DNA from 2 places in the Rhizobium sp. WSM1274 genome. Region 1 is predicted to be linked to the other one. Evidence: riboswitches for the same ligand, from Rfam matches in the RefSeq annotation. Region 1 holds a riboswitch; the other holds the start of a gene.
The links. Region 1 has a riboswitch for thiamine pyrophosphate ahead of thiM (hydroxyethylthiazole kinase). Riboswitches for the same ligand answer to the same signal wherever they lie in the genome.
Positions count from the first base shown of each region.

Region 1 (9,760 bases):
GCTTCAGATATTCGGCGGCGACCTGCGCCATCTTGTAATGGAACTCGTACTGGCGGCTGGTCAGGATGCGGATCGGCTCGCCATTATAGCCGGCCTTCTTGGCGGCGGCCGCCGCCCCTTCCGGATCGGCGACGTTATAGGCGCCTTCGACGCCGGCATCGGTCGACCAGGCAAAGGTCTTCGGATAGATGGCGCCGTCGAGCGCGTAGAAATCGGTGCTGCCGAAGGCCGCGGCCAGCATGTCTTCCATGCTGAGCGCCTGGCGGATCGCCTTGCGGACCTCGACATTCCCGGCAATACCTTCCTTCGTGTTGAAGACGAAGACCGGATAACCGAAGGGCTTGAGGATGATCGGCTGCGAGGCGGTCGAAGCCTTCAGCTTGTCGTAGGATTCGACGGGGATCGAGTCGACATAATCATACTGGCCGGAAACAGCGGCTTCGACGCGGGTGTTCGGATCCGGCACCGGCACGAAGCGGATCTCATCAAGATATTGATGACGGGCGCCGCCATAACCATTGCTGTCGCCTTCGCGGGACTTATAGCCATCGAAACGGACGAGCTGGATATACTGGTCGGCCTTGCGCTCCTTCAGCATGTAGGGACCGGTGCCGATGAAGTCCTTCATCGGCTCGTCCTGCTTTTCGGAAGGGATGATGATCGCGGCCGAATTGTTGAAGGCGAGCAGCGAGGTCAGCGGCGCATAGGGCTGCTTCAGCGCAATCTTGACGGTCGCCGGATCGACGGCGGTGACGGACTCGATGAAGCCGGCCACCTGCTTGCCGCGCGAAGCGATCTTCATCCAGCGGCCAAGCGAGGCGACGACATCTTCCGAGGTCATATCGGTATTGTCGTGGAACTTGATGCCGGTTCTGAGCTTGATCGTATAGGTTTTGCCGTCGGCGCTGATCTCAGGCAGGCTTTCGGCCAGAAGCGGCGTTACGTTCCAGCTCTTGTCGAAGGTGTAGAGCGTTTCGAAAATGTGTTGCGTGACGATGCCGACCAGATCGGCCGTCGACGACATCGGATCGAGCGTTGGCGGTTCGCCGATCGTCGCGACGTTGATGACGCCGCCCTTTTCCTGGGCAAGGAGTGTCGAAGGCAGGGCGATGAGCGCAGTGCCGAGAAGGAATGCGATCAGTGTTTTCATGTGAGAGCTCCCGTTTAGTTCCACAATTATGTAATTCATCTTTTTGTAACAGAATAGGAGATGGATCGATCCTGTCAAGCACGAGCGACGGATTATGCTAGGGCGGATAGCCGGACGCCGGAAAAACACACAATCTTCGGCTGCGCCGGCCTGCACCACGGCCGCGCATTATGCCAAGGTGAGGCGATCGCCCTGCGGTGAGGCTTCAACGGAACGGGAGAACAGGATGAGCATCGACTTCAATGACGGCAAATGGCTGAACGAGCCCGCACACTGGCAGGCGAACGAAGCCGGCCTTACCTTGACCACCGATGAGAAAACCGATTTCTGGCGAGAAACCCATTACGGCTTCACCCGCGACAGCGGTCATTTCCTCGCCTTTCCCACCACCGACGGCTTCACCGCGCAGATCCGCGTCCAGGGCGAATTCCGCACCCTCTACGACCAGGCCGGCCTGATGGTGCGCATCGACGAGAAACGCTGGGTGAAAACAGGCGTCGAGTTCACCGACGGCGAAGCCTTCCTCAGCACCGTCGTCACCGACGGCAAATCCGACTGGTCCGTCGCTCAGCCCTTCCGCGAATTGGAAGATTTCCGCATCCGCGTGACGGTCGCCAACGGCGCGATGCGCATCCAGGCTTCACGCGACGGACGCCGCTGGCCGCTACTGCGGTTAGCGCCCCTCCCGGCTGCCGAGCGCTACGAAGTCGGCCCGACCGCCTGCACGCCGGAGCGCAGCGGGCTGAGGGTGCGGTTTTCGGAGTTTTCGATTGGGCCGGCGATTACCACCGATCTTCATGACTTGAGCTAGCGGATTTCGATGTCGTATTCTCGACGGCAATATACGAATCCAGATAGTGGAGTCCAAGAGGCACCCCGGCAGAGATTATCCGCGGGGTGCGCATCTCTTAAAATCGTTCATCGTCATCGCGCGGCGCAGCCGCAGGACTGTCATTTTCGAGATGACATCCGCCCCGTTCTCTGCGAAAAAGGGCGTGATGAGAGACAGGGGCGTTCGTCGACAGACGGGCTGAGAAGCACCCTTCGAACCTGAACCGGATAATGCCGGCGGAGGGAGTCGCTCGGGGCCGCGGCACCGTCCGCATGAACCGCCCCGTGCCCGCCCCCGCCTGAAAGGGGCCATATGCAGACCAGGACCACACCAGGAGCGATGCTGAAGGCGATGCGCGAGAAGCCGCCGCTCGTTCAGTGCATCACCAATTACGTCGCCATGAACATCGCCGCGAATGTCCTGCTTGCATCAGGCGCCTCGCCCGCCATGGTGCATGCCGCGGAAGAAGCCGGCGAATTCGCCGCGATCGCCAGCGCTGTGACAATCAATATCGGCACGCTGTCGACGCAATGGATCGACGGCATGCAGGCGGCTGCGAAGGCGGCGACATCAGCCGGCAAACCCTGGGTGCTCGATCCGGTCGCCCATTATGCCACCGCCTTCCGCCGCAATGCGGTCGCCGAACTGCTGGCGCTGCGCCCAACCATCATCCGCGGCAACGCGTCCGAGATCATCGCGCTTGCCGGCGGAGAAAGCCGCGGCCAGGGGGTCGACAGCCGCGACCCGGTCGAGCAAGCGGAAGGTTCGGCGCGATGGCTTGCCGAGCGGCAGCGGGCGGTCATCGCCGTAACCGGCGCCGTGGATTTCGTCACCGACGGCGAGCGGGCCGTGCGCATCGAAGGCGGATCGGTCCTGATGCCGCAGGTCACGGCACTCGGCTGCTCGCTCACCTGCCTCGTCGGCGCCTTTGCCGCGACGGCACCTCAGGATATCTTCGGCGCGACGGTCGCAGCCCTTGCAACCTTCGCCATCGCCGGCGAGGAGGCCGCCCTTGGGGCGGCCGGCCCCGGCTCCTTCTCCTGGCGCTTCCTCGATGCGCTGGCCGCGCTCGACGCCGAAACGCTGGATGCCCGGGCAAGGATATCAGCCGCATGAAGGCTTTCGACCTTTCGCTCTATCTCGTCCTCGACCCCGATCTCTGCGCCGGGATCGGCATGGTCGAAACAGCGCGCCTTGCCGTTGCCGGCGGCGCCACCATGGTGCAGTTGCGTGACAAAAATGCCGGCACCATCAGGATGATCGAGACCGGCCGCGCCTTGAAACAGGCGCTGGATGGGACGGGCGCGCTTCTCATCGTCAACGATGACGTCGAGGCGGCCATCGCCATCGGCGCCGATGGCCTGCACATCGGCCAGGAGGATATGGATGCGCGCAGAGCGCGGGCCATGGTCGGTGCCGAGATGATCCTTGGCCTGTCGGTCGAGAGCGAGGCGCTTGCGAACGCCGTCGATCCTGGCTTGGTCGACTATACCGGCGTCGGGCCGGTGTTTGCGACACCGACCAAGGCCGATCACAAGCAGCCGATCGGCTTTGACGGCCTTGCAAGGCTGGTCAAGGCCTCGCCGGTGCCATCCGTCGCGATCGGCGGGCTCAAGGTAGATCATGTCGGCCAGGTGTTCGCCGCCGGCGCCCGGGGGCTTGCCGTCGTCTCCGCCATCTGCGGTTCGCCCGACCCCGAAGCGGCCACCCGCCGCATCGCCGCAGAAATTCGAAAGGCCCGCGCATGATCCGCAACGTTCTCTCGATCGCCGGCTCCGATCCCTCCGGCGGCGCCGGCATCCAGGCCGACCTCAAGGCCTTTTCCGCCCGCGGCGTCTACGGCATGGCGGTGCTGACCGCGCTGACGGCGCAGAACACGCAAGGGGTGAGCGGCGTGCATCTGGTGCCGCCGCAATTCGTCGCCGATCAGATCAATGCCGTCTTTGCCGATGTGCGCGTCGATGCCGTCAAGATCGGCATGATCGCCAATGCCGGCATCGCCGACGCCGTTGCCGGTGCGCTGACCGACCACCGCGACATTCCGATCGTCATCGACCCTGTCATGATCGCCAAGGGTGGAGCCGCCCTACTGGCGCCCGAAGCGGTCGACGTCCTGACCCGCCGGCTGCTGCCGCTTGCCACGCTTCTGACTCCGAACCTGCCGGAAGCCGCCGCCCTGCTGCACCAGCCGGTCGCGACAAACCGCGCTGACATGGCGGCGCAGGCCGAGCGCCTGCTGGCGCTTGGCCCGGTCGCGGTGCTGGTCAAGGGCGGCCATCTCGACAGCGACGAGAGCCCTGACGTGCTTGCTACCGCCGCCGGTCTGCACTGGTTCGAAGCCAGGCGCGTGCCGACCAAGAACACCCACGGCACCGGCTGCACGCTGTCCAGCGCGCTGGCGGCCGAGCTTGCCAAGGGCGCTTCGGCGCGGGAGGCCGTCGCCATCGCCAAGGATTACCTCGCCGGCGCGGTCGCGGCTGCCGGTTACCTCACCGTCGGCTCCGGCCATGGACCTGTCCAGCATTTTCATGCACTCTGGAAAGGCGGCGAATAGGCACTCGCTCAACCAAACATGCCGACCGAAACGGCCGGCCATTGGGCGAGCTTTACAAGAGCTGGGCGGACCCGTCGGTGCGGATGATCTGAAGCGGCTTGCTGGCCTCGTCGCCTGCCCTATGCTAGGGGACAGTCCCTTTCATAAGAGGCGAAGCCGTCATGCTGCCATGGATCCAGCTCGATTCCGCGACCATTCCCGGTGAATACGGCGAATTGCGGCTGAAGCGGCGCGGCAGCGAGTTCTCGATCATGCTCGGCGCCAACGAGCTGATGAACAGCCGTCTCAGCGGCTCGGAGGAGGCACTGGCGACCCTTTCCTGGGATCGGATCAAGGCGCACCCGAAGCCGCGGATCCTGATCGGCGGCCTCGGCATGGGCTTCACCCTGCGCGCCGCCCTCGCCGTCCTTCCCGAAGATGCCGGCGTCACCGTCGCCGAACTGGTGCCGGCCGTCGTCGCCTGGGCACGCGGGCCGATGGCCGAGGTCTTCAAGGGCTGTCTCGACGATCCGCGGGTCGGCATCCATCAGGGCGATGTCGGCGACGCGATCCGCACCGGCAAGGCCGCCTATGACGCCATTCTGCTCGATGTCGATAACGGTCCTGATGGCCTGACCCGCAAATCCAACGACCGGCTCTACGATTTTGCCGGCCTTCGCGCCGCCGGCGACGCGTTGCGCCCAGGCGGCGTGCTCGCCGTTTGGTCGTCCGGTCCGGACCCGGATTTCACGCGGCGTCTCAAGGATAGCGGTTTTTCCGTCGATGCGGTCAACACGCGCGCCAACGGCAAACGCGGCGGCGCCCGCCACGTCATCTGGCTGGCCGTCAAATCGGTGAAATGACGCTCAAGCAGAAGCGATCCTGCGGGCGGCATTGATGGCGCGGCGGGCGCCGGAGCGCAACTGCGCGGTCTCGGCGCCGGCAATGACCAGATCGAAGCCGAACTTCAGCAGTTCGCCAGCCCGCTCGCCGTCACCGGCGAAGGCGCAGGCGAATTTGCCATGGGCACGGCAGCGCGAAACCGCATGCTGCATGGCGCTGTCGATCTCGGCGGCGTTCGGCGCCACCTGATCGCCGTTCGACAGCGCGATCGAAAGGTCGGAAGGGCCGATGAAAATGCCATCGATGCCGGCAACGCCGAGGATGCCGTCGATCGCCTCGAGGGCTGCCCGGGTCTCGATCATGGCGACGGCGACGGTGAGCGCATTGGCGTTCTTCAGATAATCATCGGCCGACAGGCCTGTATGGTTGAGCGCCAGCGACGGTCCCCAGCTGCGTTCGCCGAGAGGCGGGTATTTGGTGGTCTTGACGAAGGCTTGCGCGTCTTCGGCCGAATTGATCATTGGCGCGATGATGCCAGAGGCGCCGGCATCGAGCAGGCGCGAGGCGGACGCGAAATCACCGACCGGAATGCGCGCCAGCGCCGGCTTGCCGGCAAGGCGCACCTGGGCAACGGCGTTCGCTGCCGAGGGCATGTCCCACATGCCGTGCTGCATATCCAGCACGATGGTGTCGAAGGCCTCCTGCGCCAGGTGATTGGCGAGCGTAGCGTCGGGAATACCGATCCAGGCGGAGATCATGCCGCCCCGGTGCTGCCTGATCCTGTCCGCAAATCCGTCGATATCAGCTGCGCTCATGCCATTCTCCTCAATTCGACAGGCCGCCAGCGGCCAGATATTTCACCTCGAGGAACTCGTCGATGTCGAATTCCCTCAAAGCCGTGCACGGGTTGCCGGCTCATCCTCTCCGGCGCAGCCGTGAAATAATAATTGTCACAGCGAGCCCGGCGACGACCATGATGCTTCCCCAGAGAACCCAGATGCTTTGGTTGATCATGAAACTGGACGCGGGATAGGGAAAATAGCCGCTTCCCTGGGCGATCCAGATCAGTCCCAGGAGGATCATGAGCAGTCCAACGATGTATCCGACGGTTCGCGACATGTTTCGGCCCTTCCTTATGAATCGATGCCACAATGTCGATCGACGCCAGTCATGACAAGGCTTCTCTCGTGAGCGCGAACATATTCCGGATGCAATGGCGCGCCGGCCTTGGTCCGAACGTCAGGTCCTGCCGACTTCATCCACCAGCCACGTGCTGAGCCTCTCGCTATCAATATTTGCCGATCGCGGCGGTATCAGCCAGTAACCGCGGTCGGGCGCCTCGAGCGGCGGCCCGGCTTCCACCAGCATATGTGTGGAAAGAAGCGTATCGACCAGCCCCATCCAGCCGATCGCCACGCCCTGCTCGCTGAGAGCGGCCTGGACGACCAACGAGTAAGTGTTGAAACTGACATCACCGCGGCCGGCATGGAGATCGCGAGTAACGGAGAATTCGGCAAGATAACTTCGCCAATCGAACCAGGGCGGCGGCGTCGGCGAGTCGAGATGGATCAGGATCGCCTTGGCAAGAAGCTGCGGATCGTCGAACGGGCCGTTGCGATCGAGAAAGCCTTTCGTGCAGACGGGCACGACCTTTTCCTGCAGCAGAAGCGATCCGATGGCGCCGAATTCCGCCCGCGTCCCGAAAACCACCACCACATCTGCGTCGTCGCGAAAGCCGGGCTCAAGCCTCTGGGTCGCGACGATCTGTATATCCGCTTCCGGGTGAAGCAGGCGAAAGCCGTGCATGCGCGGGATCAGCCAAAGCGCTGAAAAGGCATAGTCGGTTCTCAGTCTGACGACCGGCCTTTGAGCCTCAGTGCGGAAACTGCGCGCCAGGGCATCGATATCACCGACCGTTTTGGCGGCGACCTGGAAAAGCCGCTCTCCTTCCGCGGTCAACTCGACGCCGCGGTGCTGGCGGCGCAGCAGGGCGACGCCGAACTGCTCTTCCAGCCGCCGAATCTGATAGCTGACGGCCGGCTGCGTAAGGCCGAGACCTGCCGCCGCGGCCGAAAAGCTGCCGAGCCTTGCGACCTCCGCGAAAATGCGCATCCATCCCAGCTCAGGCGGGCGGTCTGGCATAAAAATTCCTTTTGACAACCATCGAAAAAATCCAGCTTTACAGGCATGATGATACTGGCTTTGATAAGATCTGCAAATAGCTAGGGGGACGTTCCCCTCATCGGCCCCCCGGCCTCTGAGACCACAGGAGACAATTTCACATGGCGCGTCCGAATATCCTCATCCTGATGGTCGATCAGTTGAATGGCACTTTCTTTCCCGATGGCCCTGCCGATTTCCTGCATGCGCCGCATCTGAAATCATTGGCGGAGCGTTCCGTGCGTTTCACCAACGCCTATACCGCAAGCCCGCTCTGCGCACCGGCGCGGGCCTCCTTCATGTCCGGACAATTGCCAAGCCGAACCCGCGTCTATGACAATGCGGCGGAATTTGCCTCTGACATGCCGACCTATGCGCATCACCTGCGCGCGGCCGGGTACCAGACCGCACTTTCCGGCAAGATGCATTTCGTCGGCCCCGACCAGTTGCATGGTTTCGAGGAGCGTCTGACGACGGACATCTACCCGGCCGACTTCGGCTGGACGCCGGATTATAGCAAGCCCGGCGAACGCATAGACTGGTGGTATCACAATCTGGGTTCGGTCACCGGCGCCGGCATTGCCGAGATCACCAACCAGATGGAGTATGACGACGAGGTCGCCTACCACGCCGCCCGCAAGCTGTTCGATCTCTCGCGCGGACACGACGAGCGCCCCTGGTGCCTGACCGTCAGCTTCACCCATCCGCACGACCCCTATGTCGCGCGCCGCAAATTCTGGGACCTCTATGAGGATTGCCCGGCACTTGACCCGGCGGTAGCGCCGATTGCCTTCGAGCGCCAGGACCCGCACTCTCAGCGCCTGATGATAGCCTGCGATCACGATGCTTTCGACATCAGCGATGAGCAGATCAGGCGGGCAAGGCGCGGCTATTTCGCCAATATCTCCTATGTCGACGAGAAGATCGGCGACATTCTTGGCGTCCTCGAACGGACCCGCATGGCCGAAAACACGATCATCCTCTTCGCCTCCGACCATGGCGACATGCTCGGCGATCGCGGCCTCTGGTTCAAGATGAACTTCTTCGAAGGATCGGCCCGCGTTCCGCTGATGATTGCAGCACCCGGCTGGAAGGCCAGACGGATCGACCAGCCCGTCTCCACGCTCGACGTGACGCCGACGCTGGCAGGACTTGCCGGGATCGATATCGCCTCGCTGAAGCCATGGACCGAGGGCGAGAATCTCGCAGCGCTTGCCCAAGGCACCGGCAGCCGCGGCCCGGTCCCGATGGAATATGCCGCAGAGGGTTCCGAGGCGCCGCTCGTCTGTATCCGGGACGGACGATACAAACTCTCGCTTTGCGAGAAGGACCCGCCGATGCTGTTTAATCTCGAGGCCGATCCGCAGGAGCTCGACAATCTGGCGGCCGATCCGGCGCATGCCGAGATTTTGGCAAGGCTTGTCGAACAGGCCGGCCGGCGCTGGAACCTTGCCGATTTCGACGCAGCCGTGCGCGAAAGCCAGGCGCGCCGCTGGGTGGTTTACGCGGCGCTGCGCAATGGGGCCTATTATCCATGGGACTATCAGCCGTTGCAGAAAGCCTCGGAACGCTACATGCGCAATCACATGGATCTGAACGTGCTGGAGGAAAACCAAAGGTTCCCGCGCTAGAACAGGATGATTTTAGGCCGGGTCGGCCTAAAATCTGAATCCTGTTCTACATTATGTCGTTAGAGCATGATGTCGTCCGAAAACCGCTCATACTTTTTCGGCATCATGCTCTAGGGATGAGCGAGAAGTGCTTCTGATTTAAGCCGTCCTGCGCGCCGGCGACTCGCGCAGGAAATCCTCGATGAACGTCTTTTGCAGCAGGATGCCGTCCCATTCATCCGGGAAGAAGGACGAGTCGTAGATCAGCGTGAAGGGACCGGCATAACCGGCCCTCTCGCACATCTCCAGGCACGTGCGGTAGTCCTCGGCGTCGAGGCCGCTAACGCCGTAATCGGCCTTGGCATGGCAGATTTCCGCCTGGCCCATGATATCGGCAAGGCCCTGATATTTCGCCGGCGCCGCCCAGTTGCCGAGGTCACCGTTGAGGCCGACCCTGCCATCCAGCCGGTCCAGCAGCCAGTTCATCTCGACGGGGGACGGCAGCAGGTCGAACCAGTTCTCGACGACGACACGTACGCCGCTGCCTTCCGCCTTTTCGGCCAGCCAGTTCAGATGGCGGGCGGCGCGGGCGAGGTTTTCTTCCGTCGGCTTCTGCTTGCCGGCTATGACGC
Region 1 covers NZ_CP104140.1:265,512-275,271, reverse strand. The annotation lists gene N2600_RS31075 (ABC transporter substrate-binding protein) at 1-1,150, opposite strand, end outside; gene N2600_RS31070 (DUF1349 domain-containing protein) at 1,377-1,961, shown strand; TPP riboswitch at 2,148-2,244, shown strand; gene thiM (hydroxyethylthiazole kinase) at 2,295-3,098, shown strand; gene thiE (thiamine phosphate synthase) at 3,095-3,730, shown strand; gene thiD (bifunctional hydroxymethylpyrimidine kinase/phosphomethylpyrimidine kinase) at 3,727-4,536, shown strand; gene N2600_RS31050 (spermidine synthase) at 4,698-5,378, shown strand; gene N2600_RS31045 (HpcH/HpaI aldolase family protein) at 5,382-6,173, opposite strand; gene N2600_RS31040 (hypothetical protein) at 6,274-6,477, opposite strand; gene N2600_RS31035 (choline sulfate utilization transcriptional regulator) at 6,598-7,500, opposite strand; gene betC (choline-sulfatase) at 7,641-9,149, shown strand; gene N2600_RS31025 (sugar phosphate isomerase/epimerase family protein) at 9,288-9,760, opposite strand, start outside.

Region 2 (9,760 bases), on a different replicon from region 1:
CGGATTTCGAAGCGGGAGTGCCGTAGTCGATTTCATGGATGAGAGACATGGATTGCTCCTCCGATAGATTTCCTTGTCGGCCGCCTCGGGGCGTGCCCCTCATCCGCCTGCCGGCACCTTCTCCCCGCAAACGGGGAGAAGGGAACACGCCGCAACCTCTCCGTTCCCCGCCACGTCTCGTATGGCACGTCCCCTCTCCCCGCAAGCGGGGAGAGGGTTAGGGTGAGGGGCAAAGTTTTAAAAAACCCCGTCATTCCGCCGCCTCCACCAGAGATGCCGGCGAAAAATCCTCCGGGAAATGCGTCATGGCGCTCATCACGGGATAGGGCGTGAACCCACCGAGCGCGCAGAGCGAGCCGAACTTCATCGTGTTACAGAGATCGGCAAGCAGCGCCCGGTTCTTCTCCGGCTCGATGCCGTGCGCGATCTTGTCGGCCGTCTCCACGCCGCGCGTCGAGCCGATGCGGCAGGGCGTGCACTTGCCGCAGCTTTCGACGGCGCAGAATTCCATCGCGAAACGCGCCTGTTTCAGCATATCGGCCGTGTCGTCGAAGACGACGATGCCGGCATGGCCGATCAGCCCGTCCTTGGCGGCGAAGGCTTCGTAATCGAACGGCGTGTCGAACAGCGCCCGCGGGAAATAGGCCCCGAGTGGCCCGCCGACCTGAACCGCCTTGACCGGTCGCCCGGTCGCTGTGCCGCCGCCGATCCCGTCGACGATATCACCGAGCGAGAGACCGAAGGCGGTCTCAAAGAGGCCGCCATATCGGACATTGCCGGCGATCTGCAGCGGGATGGTGCCGCGGGAGCGGCCCATGCCGAAATCCCGATAGAAGGCGGCGCCCTTATCCATGATCACGGGCACGGAGGCGAGCGAGATCACGTTGTTGATGACGGTCGGACAGTCGAACAGTCCCTTATGCGCCGGCAGCGGCGGCTTGGCGCGCACCACGCCGCGCTTGCCTTCGAGGCTGTTGAGCAAGGCGGTCTCCTCGCCGCAAACGTAGGCGCCGGCGCCGGTGCGCACCTCGATATCGAAGGCGCGCCCCGAGCCGAGCACCGACAGGCCGAGTATGCCTGCCTGTCGCGCGATGCCGATGGCCTCGCTCATCGCCGCAATTGCGTGAGGATATTCCGAACGCGTATAGATGAAGCCCTTCGTGGCGCCGGTGGCGAGCCCCGCGATCACCATGCCTTCGATCAGCACGAAGGGATCGCCCTCCATGATCATCCGGTCGGCGAACGTGCCGCTGTCGCCCTCATCGGCATTGCAGACGATATATTTGCGTTCGCCGGCGGCATCGAGAACGGTCTCCCACTTGATGCCGGTGGGAAAGCCGGCGCCGCCGCGTCCGCGCAGGCCGGAACCAGTGACCTCCTTGACGATATCGACTGGTATCATCGAAACGGCGCGGCGAAGGCCGGCAAGACCGCCATGCGCCTCGTAATCGCCAAGCGAAAGCGGATCGATGACGCCACACCGGGCGAAGGTCAGGCGGGTTTGTTCCTTGAGGAATGGGAGGTCTTCAACCTCCCCGAGACAGAGCCGATGCTCGCCTCCATCAATCATCGCGGCATCGAACAGATCGGGCACATCCTTCGACTTCACCGGTCCATAGCCGATGCGCTTGCCGGCAACCTCGACTTCGACCAGCGGCTCCAGCCAGAACATTCCGCGCGAGCCGTTGCGCACGATCTCGGCATCGAAGCCGCGGGCGGCGATCTCCTGGGCAATCGCCTTTGCCACCTTTTCGGCCCCGAGCGCCAGCGCAGCGGCATCGCGCGGAACATATATCCTGACTGTCATCGACGTGCCTCCGCAACGAGTTCCGCCGCCATCTGATCATCGAGCCGGCCATAAACCTCGCCGTCGAGCATCGCCGACGGCCCGCAGGCGCAGAGCCCGAGACAGTAGACCGGCTCCAGCGTCAATGCGCCGTCGAGCGTCGTCTGATGAAAATCGATGCCGAGCAGTGTCTTGACGCGCTCGGCCAGCGCATCGCCGCCCATCGACTGACAGGCTTCGGCGCGACAGAGCTTCAGCACGTGCCGGCCGGCGGGATGGTCGCGATAATCGTGATAGAAGGTCACCACGCCATGCACCTCGGCGCGCGAGAGGTTCAGTTCCTCCGCGATCACGGGCAGGGCTTCCTGCGGCACATAACCGAATTCTTGCTGAACCTCATGCAGAATGGGAAGCAGCGGCCCTTCGAGAAAGCGAAGATCGGCGACAATGGCTCGGGTGCGCGCTGCAATATCGCCCTCGGCGATATGAATGGTCATAAGGCAGCCCTCCCAGCGGCTTGCTCGTTGCGAAATAGCGGGCCTCCCCCGGCCGAGTGCTATTCCGCAACCACCATCTCAGGGAAGCAGCCGGCGATCAATAAAGCTATCTCGTTGCTTGATAGTTTTTTTCTATCAAAGTTCTTCATCTCGCACGAGCACCCTCGCCTCGTACAGCAAGGCCGAGACAAGCGGCGTGAAGGGCTCGCGATAAGGCGCAACAAGGCCGACCAGATGATGCGCTTCCGGCTCGACAATCGGGATCATGCGGATTTCCACTGGAAATCCGAAGGATTTTGCAACATTGCGCGGCATGATGCTCGCCCAGCGTCCAGTCCTGACATGCGAGAACAACACGATCATCGAGTTGGATTCGAGCGTCGGATGCGCTGTGGCGCCCGCTTCCGTCAAGTGGCGGTTGATGATCCGGCGGTTTTGCATGTCGGCAGTCAATAGGCAAAGCCGAAGATCGCCGATCTCCCGCCAGGTCACGCTGTCGCGATCAGACAGCGGGCTACCTGCAGCCGTGATCAGATTATAGCGCTCGGCATAGAGGGGAACGGTCGTGACGCGGCCGAGCGGCTCGTTTTCGAGATAGGTGATGCCGGCATCGATTTCGAGGTTTTCGAGCATGCTCAGCACCTGCAGCGAATTCCGCGAGACGATCGAGAAGGTCACGCCGGGATGCCGCTCCTGAAATGGCGTGGTGATGCGCGACAGCATGGCAAGCGCGGTCGGAATGGCGGCGAGGCGGATGTGGCCGGAAAGACCGCGGCGCGCAGCGCGCATCTCCTCGCGCATGGTGCGGGCATCGCCGACGATGCGTCGGGCCCATTCGAGCACGCGCTGCCCCTCAGGCGTCAGCCCCTGGAACCGCGAACCGCGCTGCACCAGCATGACGCCAAGCTGATCCTCGAGCTGCCGGATGGCAGCCGAAAGCGTCGGCTGCGAGATCCCGCACTCCTCCGCGGCGCGGCCAAAATGCTTTTCATTGGCAAGGGCGATGAAGAATTCCAGCTTGTCGATCATCCGGTCTCCCGATCCGGCATGACATCATCCGGGTCAGTTCATCTTTGACACAGCAGCGGTGCTCCGCAAGGCCGGTCTCTAGATCAGGGTGATTTTAGGCCGATCGGCTTAAAAATCTGAATCCTGATCTAATTCAAACAAATAGAGCATGATGTCGTCCGAAAACCGCGCACAGTTTTCGGCGTCAGGCTCTAACTGTTTCTGCAGCCGGAAAAAGATCGAACAGCGATTCGAGGAAGCCAAGCACGTTGACATTGCCGATGCTGTAATAGACCAGCCGGCCCTGACGGCGCGTGTGGACCAGGCCTTCGAGCCTTAACCGCGCCAGTTGCTGCGAGACCATTGCCTGCTGTATGCCGAGGATATTTTCGATTTCACTCACCGTCCGCTCCTCGTTCGCCAGTATGCAGAGGATCAGAAGTCGCGTCTGGTGCGCTAGCGCTTTCAGCAGATCGCTCGCCTCGTCGGCTTTTCCAGCGAGTTTGTGCAATTCCTGGCCGGTGATCCCCGGCTCGGGTTTGGGCAACGGCATTCTGGATCTCGGAAGAGAGGCGATGAGGTAGATCAGCACAAATAGCATATTCGCAAATGCGAATTGGTCAAAAGTGATGAAATGCCAAAAAAGGTCCAAGCAAATCAGCAGATAAGCTGACCGCCGTTGATTTCGATCACCTGTCCGGTGATGTAGCCCGAGAGCGAGGGAGCCGCGAGGAACAGATAGGCGGGAGCGCAGTCCTCCGGCGTGCCGAGCCGCTGCAGGGGGATGGAATTTCTCGTCTGCTCAAGCTTTTCGCGGGAGGAATAGCGTTCATGGAAATCCGTCTCGATCGTTCCTGGCGACACGCAATTGACGCGGATTCCGTCCGGTGCGAGCTCACGGGCAAGCGCCTTGGAATAAGTCGCAACGAAGGCTTTCGAGGCCGAATAGATCGAAGAACCGGGGCTGCCGCCGGTCAGCGCCGAAATCGAAACCGTGTTGACGATGGCAGCGGCTTCAGCCGCCTTCAATGCCGGCAGCAGCGCCCGCGTCAGCGCCACCACCGATGTTTGGTTGAGCCGCACGACCGCCTCATATTCTGCGTCGGTGAGTGTGGCAGCGGGAAAACGGCCAAGCATGGTGCCGGCATTGTTGACGAGCACATCGACCTTGTCGAAGAAGGCGAGAGCATCTTCAGCAAATTGCGCTGCCCCGCCGGCCGCGGAGAAATCGGCGTGCAGCAGCAGCGCCCGTCTTTCCGATTCAGCCGTCAGCAGGAAATCCGGCAGGTCGCGTCCCGGCTTTCGCCCGGTATGGACGATCACCCTCGCACCGCAGTCCAGGAACTGCCGGGCCACCTCAAGGCCGATGCCGCGACCGGCGCCGGTAACGACCACATTGCGATTTTCGAATAGTCTGGGATGGAACACGAAGCCGTCCTCCTCGCGGACAGTGCCGCCGGTTGCGTCATTCGCCCTTAACATATGAGCGCGCCGACCGAAAGAAAGGCGCGCATCCATCTTTCCGGCAAGGCTTCCGGCGGAAGATTAGCTTTCGGCCTCCAGAAGCCGCGCGCCTGGCCCTTCCTTGCCCAGCCGGTCGCAGGGATTGCGCAACGGACAGCTTTCGATCGACAGGCAGCCGCAGCCGATGCAGCCGGTCAGACGGTCGCGCAGCAGACTAAGCCGCCTGATTCGCGCGTCGAGATCATCCTTCCAACGCGCCGACAGCGTCTGCCAGTCGGCGACGGTCGGCGTGCGCCCCTGCGGCAGGGACGTGAACGCCGCCTGGATTTCCGAAAGCGGAATGCCGACACGCTGCGCCACCTTGATGATGCCGAGCCGGCGAAGCACGTCGCGCCCATAGCGCCGCTGATTGCCGCGGGAGCGGATGCTCGAGATCAGCCCCTTGGTCTCGTAAAAATGCAGCGCCGAGACGGCCAGGCCGCTGCGCTCTGCCACTTCGCCGACCGTCAGGAGCTTGCCGAGCGGCGCTGCAGGAATTGTGTCCATCGCCTCTTGACCTCAATATTAGTTGAGGTTTTATAACCCTTGCTCCCGCAATCGTAAAGTCCAATCGCAACAAGGAGCAACGCATGCAAACACCCACCAGGCTGGCTGTCATCTATGGGAGCACGAGAGAGGGCCGCATCTGCGACCGGGTGGTCAAATGGCTGACGCAGGAACTCCTCCGCTTCCCGCAATTTTATATCGACATCATCGACCCATTGGATTTCGCGCTGCCGGCCAACCGTGACATGACGCACCCCGAAATCGACAGGCTCGCCAGGCGACTTGGCATGGCCGACGCCTTCATCATCGTCACGCCGGAATACAACCACAGCTTCACCGCCTCGTTGAAGTCGATCATCGATTTCTTCTTCGAGCCCTGGCAGGGCAAGCCGGTTGCCTTCGTTTCCTATGGCGGCATATCCGGCGGCCTGCGCGCCGTCGAACAGCTGCGGCTCGTCTTTGCCGAACTCCACGCCGTCACGATGCGCGATTCGGTGAGCTTTGCCGCACCTTGGAACCGCTTCGACACGGACGGGCGGCTCGACAATCCCGCCGATGCACTGCGTTTGCTCGATCGGATGATGGCGAGGCTGGAATGGTGGACGCGGGCACTCGTCACTGCCCGTAGCGATCGTCCTTATGCCGGAATAGAGCGCCGCGTGTCTTTTCAGACACGCTAAGGGCGCTCTATCACTTTGAATCTGCGCATGATCCTTTCCGAAAATCGATTCCGATTTTCGGGGTTATGCGCCAGCCGCCTGAGGCAGGAAGCTCCGGTTCCGTTCCCGGCAGGTACGGAACCATTGGGAACACCCGGGCAGGACCTCCGTCCGGGTGTTTTCCGTCACCTCGGCTTCGTTCCGACCGCGCGGACGGGTTCGCAATTTTGCTGTTGCGGGGAGAAAACCCCGGTGATAGTTTCCGCGCAAATAACAGGGGAGCTCCGTATCGCCGGGGCTGAGATGTGAGGCGCAAGCCTCTGGACCCTTCAAAGCTGATCTGGGTAATGCCAGCGGAGCGAGGTTCAGATGTTCTCAGGCGCACAAGTGTCACTCTATCCGATGTCCGGCAATTTCGTCGGCATCATTTTCGATGCCGTCAAGGCGCTCGATCCCTATCGCGACCGGCTGCGCATCGAGACCGATGACATCTCCACACTGCTGGTCGGCCCGCCTGACATCCTCTTCGCCGCCATGCACGATCTTTTCGTCGCCGCCGCAAGGACCGGCGAACATTGCGTGCTGTCCGCCGCCGTTTCACGCGGCTGCCCCGGCGAGCCCGACGACGCCATCTGCGGCGTCAACCCTTCCCTCGGTCAGGCGGAGCCGCTTGCCGAGCGCATAAGAGCCGCACATGCCGCCGTTGACATCACCATCGAGAGCGGACTGCCGACCGCTGCGCAATTCTCGCTCTACGTCATGGGCACCGGTACCCATATGGACGAGATCTATGGCTGCATCGACTTCCTGAAGCGCTCCGGCACTTTCGACCGCGCCAAGAATTTCTGCACTAGGCTTTCTGGCGATGCCGGCGCGGTCTTCGCCACCATTCGTGAGGCCTTCTTTCGCTTCGGCGACCCCGAAGGGCATGTGACCCTCGACGTCACGGTGTCGGCCAATACAGCGCCGCGCGTCTTTTCAGACGCGCCAAGGACGCTATAGCACCTTAAATTTGCTCCCGACGAAAGCTTGAAATCGAACGCTGATGACACTGTCAAAACCATCGGATTCGCGCCTTGCCGCGCTCAGCGCCGCTCTCTACCGGGGCATACCCGCCTTGCTTGCCGGTTGCGTTTTTTTGGCGGCGTGGGAACTCTATGTCGATCTTTCCGGCATCAAACCATCCATCCTGCCGGCGCCTTCGCGCATCGTCATCCAGGGCTGGCTGAACCGCGAGGCACTGATCGCCAATACCTGGCCGACGCTCGGCGCGACACTCGGAGGTTTCGCCCTGTCGCTTGCTTTCGCCTTCGCTGCCTCGATCCTCATGGATTTCGTACCCTTCATGCGCCGGGCATTGCTGCCGATCTTCATCACCAGCCAGACCCTGCCGCTGGTGGCGATCGCGCCCCTCGTCGTCCTCTGGTTCGGCTTCGGCCTGTTGCCGAAGATCCTGCTGGTGGCGCTCGTCACCTTCTTCCCACTGCTCGTCGCCTTGCTGCAGGGCTATGAATCGACCGACCGCGACATCGCCGAATTGCTGAATTCGATGAAGGCGAGCCGCTGGCGCGTTTTCTGCCTGGCACGGCTCCCCTCCTCGCTGCCCTATTTCTTCGCCGGTCTGCGGATCTCGATCACTTATGCCGTCGTCGGCGCGATCTTTGCCGAATATGCCGGCGCCGCCCGCGGCCTCGGCATCTATATCCTCAATGCCAAGAACAATTTTCGTCCCGATCTCGTGCTCGCCGCCGTTATCGTCAGCGCCGTGCTGACACTCTGCCTCTTCGCAGCGACGCTGATCATTCAGCGCCTCGTCATGCCCTGGCAACCATCCGGGGAGCGGCGGCGATGAGCGATAGAATGGTTGAACTCAGCAATATCTCGAAGTCCTTCGACGGCATGAAGGTGCTGGACGATATTTCGCTCGCTGTCGAAAGCGGCGAGTTCGTTTCGATCGTCGGCCCATCCGGCTCCGGAAAATCGACCGTACTTCGATTGATGACCCAGGCGCTTCGGCCCGATTCCGGCACTATGCTTTTCAACGGCACGCCGCTGGAACAGGCGCCGCATTCCTTTGCCTTCATGCCGCAGCGCGATGCGCTGATGCCTTGGCGCCGGATCATCGACAATGCGGCACTCGGCCTTGAGGTGCACGGTATGAGCCGCCGCGCGGCCCGCACCGCCATCGCACCTCTGTTCGAGCGCTTCGGCCTCGCCGGCTTCGAGCATCGCTACCCCTCCGAACTGTCCGGCGGCATGCGCCAGCGCGCCGCGCTGCTGCGCACCGTCGTCCAGACCCAGGACATGCTGCTGCTCGACGAGCCTTTCGGCGCGCTGGACGCGCTGACACGCATGCAGATGCAGGAATGGCTGCAGGGCATGTGGACCGAACATCGCTGGACGGCGCTGCTGATCACCCACGACGTTCGCGAGGCCGTGTTCCTCTCCGACCGGATCTACGTACTTTCGGCCCGTCCGGCGCGTATCATCCGCGAATTCCGCGTTCCCCTGCCCCGTCCGAGAAGCATTGCCGATCTCGGCTCTCCGGCGGCCCAGGCGATCGAAACCGAAATCCTGCAAACCCTGCTTCATCCGCTGGAACAGGATGATTTTGGGCCGGTCGGCCTAAAATCTGAATCCTGTTCTAATTTAAAGAGTTAGAGCATGATGTCGTCCGAAAACCGCTCACACTTTTCGGCATCATGCTTAGAGACCTGAGGAGGTCACCATGCTGCTTCTCACCCGTCGCCAGACGATCTTCGCCGCCATCGCGGCAAGCCTCGCCGGCCGCACCGCCTTCGCCCAATCGGCGCCCGCAAAGGTCCGCATGGCGCTCGACTGGACACCCAACACCAACCATATCGGCATCTATGTCGCCAAGGCGAAGGGCTTCTATGCCGATGCCGGCCTCGATGTCGAAATTCTTCCCTTCACCGATACCAGCGCCGGGACGCTGGTGTCCAACGGTGTTGCCGATTTCGGCATCAGCAGCGAGATCGAAACCCTCACGCAACGCGCTGGCGGCGGTGACGTGAAGATGGTCTACGGTGTCGTCCAGACGGAAACCGCACGCCTGATCTTCAAGGGCGGACGCGACGACATCAAGAGCCCCAAAGACCTCGACGGCAAGACCTATGGTGGCTTTGGCGGCACCTGGGAGAGCGCGCTGATCTCCGCGATGATCCGCAATGACGGCGGCAAAGGCGACGTCAAGACCGTCACCCTCGGCACCTCCGCTTACGAGGCGCTGGACAATGGCTCGATCGATTTCACGCTGGAGATCTACACCTGGGAAGGCATCGCCGCCGAGCTGGAAAATCGGAAGATCGGCCGCTTCCACTATTCCGATTATGGCATTCCCGACGAGCAGACGACGGTCATCGTCTCCAGCGACGCCTATCTCTCCGCAAGTCGGGAGCACGCCCGCGCCTTCATCCAGGCGACACGAAAGGGTTATGCCTATTCCGTCGACCATCCCGACGAAGCCTGCGACCTGCTGATCGCTGGAAGCAACGGCGCACTGATGAATACGGAACTGGTAAAGGCTTCTCAGAAGGCATTGATCGAGGGGCACTTCCTAAAATCCGAGGCCGGTGTGATCGGTACGATCGACCCGGCAAAGGCCGACGCCATCGGCGGCTTCCTGGTCGAAAACGGCATTCTGGTCGATGCCAATGGCGCCGCACTCAAAGAGAAGCCGGATTTTTCCACCTATTATACCAACGAACTCCTCGCCTGAGCCCGCCCCTGCCTTGCCCGTCGCGGCTTTCCGCTGCAAAGTCCGAGACCCGGAGCATGAT
Region 2 covers NZ_CP104138.1:4,219,315-4,229,074, forward strand. The annotation lists gene fdhF (formate dehydrogenase subunit alpha) at 1-49, opposite strand, end outside; gene N2600_RS20860 (formate dehydrogenase beta subunit) at 251-1,807, opposite strand; gene N2600_RS20865 (formate dehydrogenase subunit gamma) at 1,804-2,283, opposite strand; gene N2600_RS20870 (LysR family transcriptional regulator) at 2,419-3,312, opposite strand; gene N2600_RS20875 (ArsR/SmtB family transcription factor) at 3,497-3,844, opposite strand; gene N2600_RS20880 (SDR family NAD(P)-dependent oxidoreductase) at 3,949-4,719, opposite strand; gene soxR (redox-sensitive transcriptional activator SoxR) at 4,837-5,301, opposite strand; gene N2600_RS20890 (NADPH-dependent FMN reductase) at 5,385-5,981, shown strand; TPP riboswitch at 6,226-6,339, shown strand; gene N2600_RS20895 (Ykof family thiamine-binding protein) at 6,330-6,962, shown strand; gene N2600_RS20900 (ABC transporter permease) at 7,006-7,812, shown strand; gene N2600_RS20905 (ABC transporter ATP-binding protein) at 7,809-8,621, shown strand; gene N2600_RS20910 (ABC transporter substrate-binding protein) at 8,689-9,699, shown strand.
Region 2: linked by a shared signal. The riboswitch ahead of N2600_RS20895 (Ykof family thiamine-binding protein) and the one ahead of thiM (hydroxyethylthiazole kinase) in region 1 are both predicted to bind thiamine pyrophosphate.